Oharaeibacter diazotrophicus: one gene and its partner. Each later gene encodes a partner of the first gene's protein in a complex. Links are inferred from orthologs where the notes say so. Each region holds a gene or a part of one and is shown on either strand. Other genes may lie near its edges.

The links.
Region 2: the proteins of EDD54_RS12025 (region 1) and uvrB are in contact, whole or in part, in a crystal structure (PDB 7EGT), measured with the Thermus thermophilus proteins. The link is inferred for Oharaeibacter diazotrophicus from one-to-one orthologs. Residues at the interface, in WP_096412145.1 of Thermus thermophilus: His654, Arg656, Phe657, Gln666, Asp668, Glu669, Lys680, Arg681, Leu682, Ser683, Lys685, Tyr686, Ala687; in WP_096411307.1 of Thermus thermophilus: Glu23, Leu25, Arg26, Asp27, Gly28, Glu29, Arg30, Phe31, Arg55, Glu326, Asp327, Phe328, Glu379, Ser382, Gln383, His398, Gly400, Arg401.

The regions. Positions count from the first base shown.
Region 1 is NZ_SNXY01000007.1:742,522-746,042, reverse strand. What follows is about bases 353-3,418. They hold EDD54_RS12025 (ATP-dependent helicase), read left to right. Parts: upstream 353-723; coding sequence 724-3,114; downstream 3,115-3,418. Other genes in these bases: EDD54_RS12015 (LysE family transporter), read right to left, coding at 3,343-3,418; EDD54_RS12020 (cysteine-rich CWC family protein), read left to right, coding at 3,111-3,329; EDD54_RS12030 (chloride channel protein), read left to right, coding at 353-623. Also shown: more of EDD54_RS12030, read left to right, coding at 1-352; more of EDD54_RS12015, read right to left, coding at 3,419-3,521. UniProt on the Escherichia coli protein: A helicase with DNA-dependent ATPase activity. Unwinds DNA duplexes with 3'-5' polarity. Translocates on single-stranded DNA with 3'-5' polarity. Initiates unwinding more efficiently from a nicked substrate than double-stranded DNA.
Region 2 is NZ_SNXY01000010.1:382,284-385,939, forward strand. Bases 212-3,412 are described here. They hold uvrB (excinuclease ABC subunit UvrB), read left to right. Parts: upstream 212-515; coding sequence 516-3,212; downstream 3,213-3,412. Other genes in these bases: EDD54_RS19455 (SH3 domain-containing protein), read left to right, coding at 212-299; EDD54_RS19465 (hypothetical protein), read left to right, coding at 3,209-3,412. In the rest of the region: more of EDD54_RS19455, read left to right, coding at 1-211; more of EDD54_RS19465, read left to right, coding at 3,413-3,656. UniProt on the Escherichia coli protein: The UvrABC repair system catalyzes the recognition and processing of DNA lesions. A damage recognition complex composed of 2 UvrA and 2 UvrB subunits scans DNA for abnormalities.

The DNA of each region.
Region 1 (3,521 bases):
CGGTGACGCTCGCCTCGCGCTTCGGCGGCGGCATCGTGTTCCCCTCGCTCTACGTCGGCGCCATGACCGGCGGTGCCTTCGGGCGGATCGCGTCGTCGCTGGTGCCGTCGCTGGCGTCGAGCCACCCGGTCTATGCCGTGCTCGGCATGGCCGCGGTCGGCTCGGCCATGCTCGGCGCGCCGATCTCGACGGCGGTGATGGTGTTCGAGCTGACCGGCGGTTTCCAGCTCTCGATCGCGCTGCTGCTCTGCGTCGCCATGGCCAACGCCACCACCCACGCGCTGCACGGCCGTTCGCTGATCGACTGGCAGCTCGAGATGCGCGGCATCCTGCTGCGCGACGGCGCCCACCGCCACACCATGCGCGCGCTCAAGGTCGAGCGCTTCATGAGCCCGCTGGTGACGCCGGCGCCGCTGCCCGAGGACTATCCGCGTGGCACGGTGCTGCACCCGGGCGACAGCCTCGCCCGGGCGCTCAAGCTGTTCGACTTCACCCGCGCCGCCGAGATCGCCGTGGTCGATCCCGCCGCGCCCGACCGGATGATCGCCTGGGCGACCCACGTCGAGGCGCTCCGGATCTACAACGAGGCGCTGGTGGCCGAGGCCGCCGAACGGGTCCGCTGACGCCGCAGCGCACCTGTGCTTCGCCGCGACGTGCCTCGCCGTCGCCGCGGCGTTGCTATATCGTTCTTCCATGCAGCTTCCGAAGAATCAGTCCGCCGCCATGTCCGCATCCGAGTTCCAGGGTCCCCGTCCCGGCGGCATCGCCGCCCGCGCGATGGGTGCGGCGGCGGCCCCCGCGGCCGGCGGCTATCTCGCCGGCATGAATCCCGAGCAGCGCGAAGCGGTCGAAACCCTCGACGGTCCGGTCCTGGTGCTGGCCGGTGCCGGCACCGGCAAGACGCGCGTGCTCACCACCCGCATCGCCCACATCCTGGCGACGCGCCGCGCCTTTCCCTCCGAGATCCTCGCGGTCACCTTCACCAACAAGGCCGCGCGCGAGATGAAGGAGCGCATCGGCCATCTGGTCGGCGGGGCGGTCGAGGGCATGCCCTGGCTCGGCACATTCCACTCGATCGGCGTCAAGATGCTGCGCCGCCACGCCGAGCTCGCCGGGCTCCGCTCCGACTTCACCATCCTCGACACCGACGACCAGCTGCGCCTGATGAAGCAGCTGATCCAGGCCGAGGGCATCGACGAGAAGCGCTGGCCGGCGCGCCAGCTCGCCTCCGCCATCGACGGCTGGAAGAACAAGGGCCTCCGGCCCCACGAGATCCCCGAGGGCGAGGCGCGCGCCTACGTCAACGGCCAGGGCCGCAAGCTCTACGCCGACTATCAGGCCCGCCTGAAGGTGCTGAACGCCTGCGACTTCGGCGACCTGCTGCTCGAGACGCTCGCCGTCCTGCGCGACCACCCGGACGTGCTCGCCGAGTACCACCGCCGTTTCAAGTTCATCCTGGTCGACGAGTACCAGGACACCAACGTGGTGCAGTATCTCTGGCTGCGCCTGCTCGCCCAGGGCGCGCGCAACATCTGCTGCGTCGGCGACGACGACCAGTCGATCTACGGCTGGCGCGGCGCCGAGGTCGACAACATCCTGCGCTACGAGCGCGACTTCCCGGGCGCCAAGGTGATCCGGCTCGAGCGCAACTACCGTTCGACCGGGCACATCCTCGCCGCCGCCTCGCACCTGATCGCCCACAACGAGGCCCGCCTCGGCAAGACGCTGTTCACCGACGCCGCCGGCGATCCCGAGGATCCCAAGGTCTCGGTCGCCTCGTCCTGGGATTCGGAGGAGGAGGCCCGCGCGATCGGCGAGGAGATCGAGCGCTGCCAGCGCCGCGGCGTCGGCCTCGACGACGTCGCGATCCTGGTGCGCGCCTCGTTCCAGATGCGCGAGTTCGAGGACCGCTTCATCACCATGGGCCTGCCCTACCGGGTGATCGGCGGCCCGCGCTTCTACGAGCGCCTCGAGATCCGCGACGCCCTTGCCTATTTCCGCCTCGTCTCGCAGCCGGCCGACGACCTCGCCTTCGAGCGCATCGTCAACACCCCGCGCCGCGGCCTCGGCGACGCCACGCTGCGGGTGCTGCACGAGTTCGGCCGCCGCGAGCGGGTGCCGCTGACCGAGGCGACGCGCCAGCTGATCGCCACCGAGGAGTTCAAGGGCCGCACCCGCGTCGCGCTGCGCGACTTCGTCGAGAGCATCGACCGCTGGCGCGACCAGCTTCCCACCATGAAGCACACCGATCTCGCCGAGCTGATCCTCGAGGAGAGCGGCTATACCGAGATGTGGCAGAACGACCGCTCGGCGGAGGCGCCCGGCCGGCTGGAGAACCTCAAGGAGCTGATCCGCTCCATGGAGGAGTTCGACGGCATGGCCGGCTTCCTCGAGCACATCTCGCTGGTGATGGACCGCGACTCCGGCGACGCCGGCGAGGCGGTGTCGATCATGACGCTGCACTCGGCCAAGGGCCTCGAGTTCGACACCGTGTTCCTGCCCGGCTGGGAGGAGGGCCTGTTCCCGCACCAGCGCGCCCTCGACGAGGGCGGCCGCTCCGGCCTCGAGGAGGAGCGCCGGCTCGCCTATGTCGGCATCACCCGGGCCAAGAAGCGCTGCGCCATCTGGTTCGCCTCCAACCGACGCATCCACGGATCCTGGCAGTCCTCGATCCCCTCGCGCTTCCTCGACGAGCTGCCCGAGGCCCACGTCGAGATCGCCGAGACCGGCTCCAACTACGGCGGCTACGGCCGCCAGAACCCCTACGGCGCCTCGCGCTTCGATCAGGTCGAGCGCTTCTCGTCCAACTACGAGACGCCCGGCTGGCAGCGCGCCCAGAAGGCGCGCGCCGCGGCGGGCGGCGCCGGCGGCGGGCGCGGCGGCTTCGCCTCGCCCGGTCAGGCGCCCTACGGCCGCGCGCCGCGGACGATCGAGGGCGAACTGGTCGCCAAGTCCGTCACCACCGGCGAGGCCCGCTTTTCGATCGGCGACCGGGTGTTCCACCTGAAGTTCGGCGGCGGCACCGTGTCGGCGGTCGAGGGCAACAAGCTCACCGTCGAGTTCGACAAGGCCGGCCAGAAGCGCGTCGTCGAGAGCTTCGTGGAGAAGAAGTGACGACGCCCCCGCCCCCGCCGCGTCCGATGGTCTGCGAGACCTGCGGCGCGCCCTTCGAATGCCTGAGCGGGCGCGGCCCGGACGCCTGCTGGTGCGCCGGCCTGCCGTTCCGCCTGCCGATGCCGCTGCCACCGGAGGCCGGCCCGGTCGCCGACTGCCTGTGCCCGCGCTGCCTCGCGGCCCTCGCCGAACGCCTCGCCGCGACGCGGGACTGACGGCTCGGGCGTTTCAGCCCGCGAGCACCGCCGCCGAGGCGTCCGCGACCAGCAGCACAGAGAACAGCGCCAGCACCGCCGCGGCCACCCGCGACACCCGCGCCGGCGTAACCACACCGCCCGGGCTGCGCGCGATCGCGGCGCCCGCCGCGATCCATCCCGTGGACACCGCCACCACCGCCGCCGCGAAGG
Region 2 (3,656 bases), on another replicon or contig:
GGCCGCGGGTCGATCCGCCGATCTACGGCGGCGGTGGTGGCGGCTGGGTGCCCGGCGGCGAGCCGGGCCGCAACGACCCGCCGCCGCGCCGCAACAACGGCGGCTGGGTGCCGGGCGGCGAGCCGAACCGCCACGTCGACCGGCCGCGCCGCAACGACGGCGGCGGCTGGGTCGGCGGCGGCGAGCCGCCGCGCCGCAACGAGCGTCCGCAGCGCGACTGGGGCGGCGGCGGTGGCGGCTGCGACCCGAGCTCGGGCCAGAAGTGCTTCTTCCAGCCCGGCGGCGGCCGCAACAACTGACGCGCTCCACGGACGGCGGCGACGCCGTCCGGCCACCGCCGATCCCGGGAAGGCTTCGGTGCCCTCCCGCTTCGGCCGACCGATCGGGCCGCCCGGCCGCCACTGGCGAAGGGCGGCCCGATCTTTTCCGCCTGCTGTCATCCCCCGTCAGCAACCCGTCGCGCGGCGGCGCTCCGCCCCCTTGCCTTCGGCGGGTCGGCGGCCGACATTGGCGCCATGGCGCCCCGCAAGACTCCCTCCGCCCGCCGGCCCGACAGCGCCGGCGACGATCTCCCGTCCGGTTTCGGCGAAGCGCCGCAGCCGGCGCTCGACGGCATTCCGATGGCCGGTTCGGTGTCGGACTGGCTGAAGGACCTCGCCGGGGCCGACGACGTCGGCGCCGACAGCGCGCGCTCGCGGATCCGTCCGCCCGAGCCCGCCTCGGCCAAGGCCGCCAGGACCAAGCCGGCGAAGTCGGCGCGCGGCACCTCGATGGGCGCGTCGAACGACCCGAAGGCGCGCGCCAAGGGCGGGCTGAACCCGGTCGCCGGCATGGCGGTCAGCCTGGAGGACGCCGCGGCGCTGCCGACCGGCGGCGTCACCGCCACCGTCAAGGCGCTGGAGGAGCTGATCCAGGGCGGCCGCGACCTGTTCCGCGACGGCAAGCCGTGGACGCCGCACCGGCCGCCGCGGCCGGAGAAGAGCGAGGGCGGCATCCGCTTCGCGCTGAAGTCCGAGTACGAGCCGAAGGGCGACCAGCCGACTGCGATCGCCGAGCTGGTCGCCGGCGTCGAATCCGCCGAGAAGACACAGGTGCTGCTCGGCGTCACCGGCTCCGGCAAGACCTACACGATGGCGCAGGTGATCGCGCGCACCAACCGTCCCGCCCTGGTGCTGGCGCCGAACAAGACGCTGGCGGCCCAGCTCTACGGCGAGTTCAAGTCGTTCTTCCCGGACAACGCGGTCGAGTATTTCGTCTCCTACTACGACTATTACCAGCCGGAGGCCTACGTCCCGCGCACCGACACCTACATCGAGAAGGAATCCTCGATCAACGAGCAGATCGACCGCATGCGCCACGCCGCGACGCGCGCGCTGCTCGAGCGCGACGACGTCATCATCGTCGCGTCGGTGTCGTGCATCTACGGCATCGGCTCGGTCGAGACCTACACCGCGATGACCTTCGCGATCACGGTCGGCGACCGCATCGACCAGCGCCAGCTGCTCGCCGACCTCGTGGCGCTGCAGTACAAGCGCCAGGACATCGGCTTCGTGCGCGGCACCTTCCGCGTCCGCGGCGACACGGTCGAGCTGTTCCCGGCCCACTTCGAGGACCGGGCGTGGCGGATCAGCCTGTTCGGCGACGAGATCGAGGCGATCGAGGAGTTCGACCCGCTGACCGGCCAGAAGACCGCCGCGATGCAGTCGGTCAAGGTCTACGCCAACTCGCACTACGTCACGCCGAAGCCGACGCTCGCCCAGGCCTCGAAGTCGATCAAGGAGGAACTGCGCCACCGCCTCGAGGAGCTCAACGCCCACGGCCGCCTGCTCGAGGCCCAGCGCCTGGAGCAGCGCACCCGCTTCGACCTCGAGATGCTGGAGGCGACCGGCAGCTGCCAGGGCATCGAGAACTATTCGCGCTACCTCACCGGCCGCGCGCCGGGCGAGCCGCCGCCGACGCTGTTCGAATACCTGCCCGACGAGGCGCTGGTGTTCATCGACGAGAGCCACGTCACCGTGCCGCAGATCGGCGCGATGTACCGCGGCGACTTCCGCCGCAAGGCGACGCTGGCCGAATACGGCTTCCGCCTGCCGTCCTGCATGGACAACCGGCCGCTGCGCTTCGAGGAGTGGGACGCCATGCGCCCGCTCACCGTCGCCGTCTCCGCCACCCCGGCGGCGTGGGAACTGGAGCAGTCCGGCGGCACCTTCGCCGAGCAGGTGATCCGCCCGACCGGCCTGATCGACCCCGTCATCGACGTCCGCCCCGCCAAGACCCAGGTCGACGACCTGCTCGGCGAGGTCCGCCAGGTCGCGGCCAAGGGCTACCGCACGCTCGTCACCGTGCTGACCAAGCGCATGGCCGAGGACCTCACCGAGTATCTCCACGAGAACGGCGTCCGCGTCCGCTACATGCACTCCGACATCGAGACGCTGGAGCGCATCGAGATCCTGCGCGACCTGCGCCTCGGCGCCTTCGACGTGCTGGTCGGCATCAACCTCCTGCGCGAGGGCCTCGACATCCCGGAATGCGCGCTGGTCGCCATCCTCGACGCCGACAAGGAGGGCTTCCTGCGCTCCGAGACCTCGCTGATCCAGACCATCGGCCGCGCCGCCCGCAACGTCGACGGCCGGGTCATCCTCTACGCCGACAGCGTGACGGGCTCGATGGAGCGCGCCATGGCCGAGACCGAGCGCCGGCGCGAGAAGCAGATCGCCTACAACACCCTGCACGGCATCACGCCCGAGAGCGTCCGCCGCTCGATCGGCGACATCCTGCAGTCGGTCTACGAGCAGGACCACGTCCGCGTCGACACCGGCTTCGCCGAGGAGGGCGCGCTGGTCGGCCACAACCTCAAGGCCCACATGGCCGACCTCGAGAAGCGCATGAAGGAGGCCGCCGCCAACCTCGAATTCGAGACCGCCGCGCGCCTGCGCGACGAACTCAAGCGCCTGCGCGAAACCGAACTCGCCGTCGCCGAGGACCCGCTGGCGCGCCAGAGCGAAGTGGAAGCCCAGGCAGGCGGCTTCGGCGGCGGGCCGAAATACGGCAAGGCCGGCAACCTGCCGCCGAGCCGGGTGCGGAAGAACTCGCTCGACGAGATGACGGTGGGACGGACGGAGGTCCCGGTGCAGGGCGAGGCGCCGAAGCGGCCGAGCCCGAGCACAGCCGCGGGGACGGTTGGGGGGAGGAAGCGGGGGCTGAAACGATGAGAATTAGCGATACTATCCTCGCGTCTCTTGTCGAGGAAGAGTCTTCGCCCGGGCGGATGTTCCGAATTTTTCGTAATAGCCATGTAGATATTGTGGGACTAAAGAGTAGTGTAGAATTCTGTGATGCCTACATTGACTCGTTTCTAGAGTTTGAGATTTTCGCAGAAGGAGATGCGGATTCATTTTTTGAAATGAGCGACAGTGAGTCCATATCAATAAAAATTTCGCCATTTCCAGAGATTATTCAGGCGATTGCTGTCAAGTCTCGCCTGTCAGAGGGTGGTGCTTCATATGTTCTAAAGCTCGCTAGAGCTCCTTCTATTCTGATGCAGGTAGATAGGGCGAATAAATGGAAGAGCTTAGTTTTTTCAGCGGACGAAATTGCATCTGTCCTTGAGTTCAATGGAAAGGAATTTAGTTTCGAGAAGTGGGAACATTCACTGC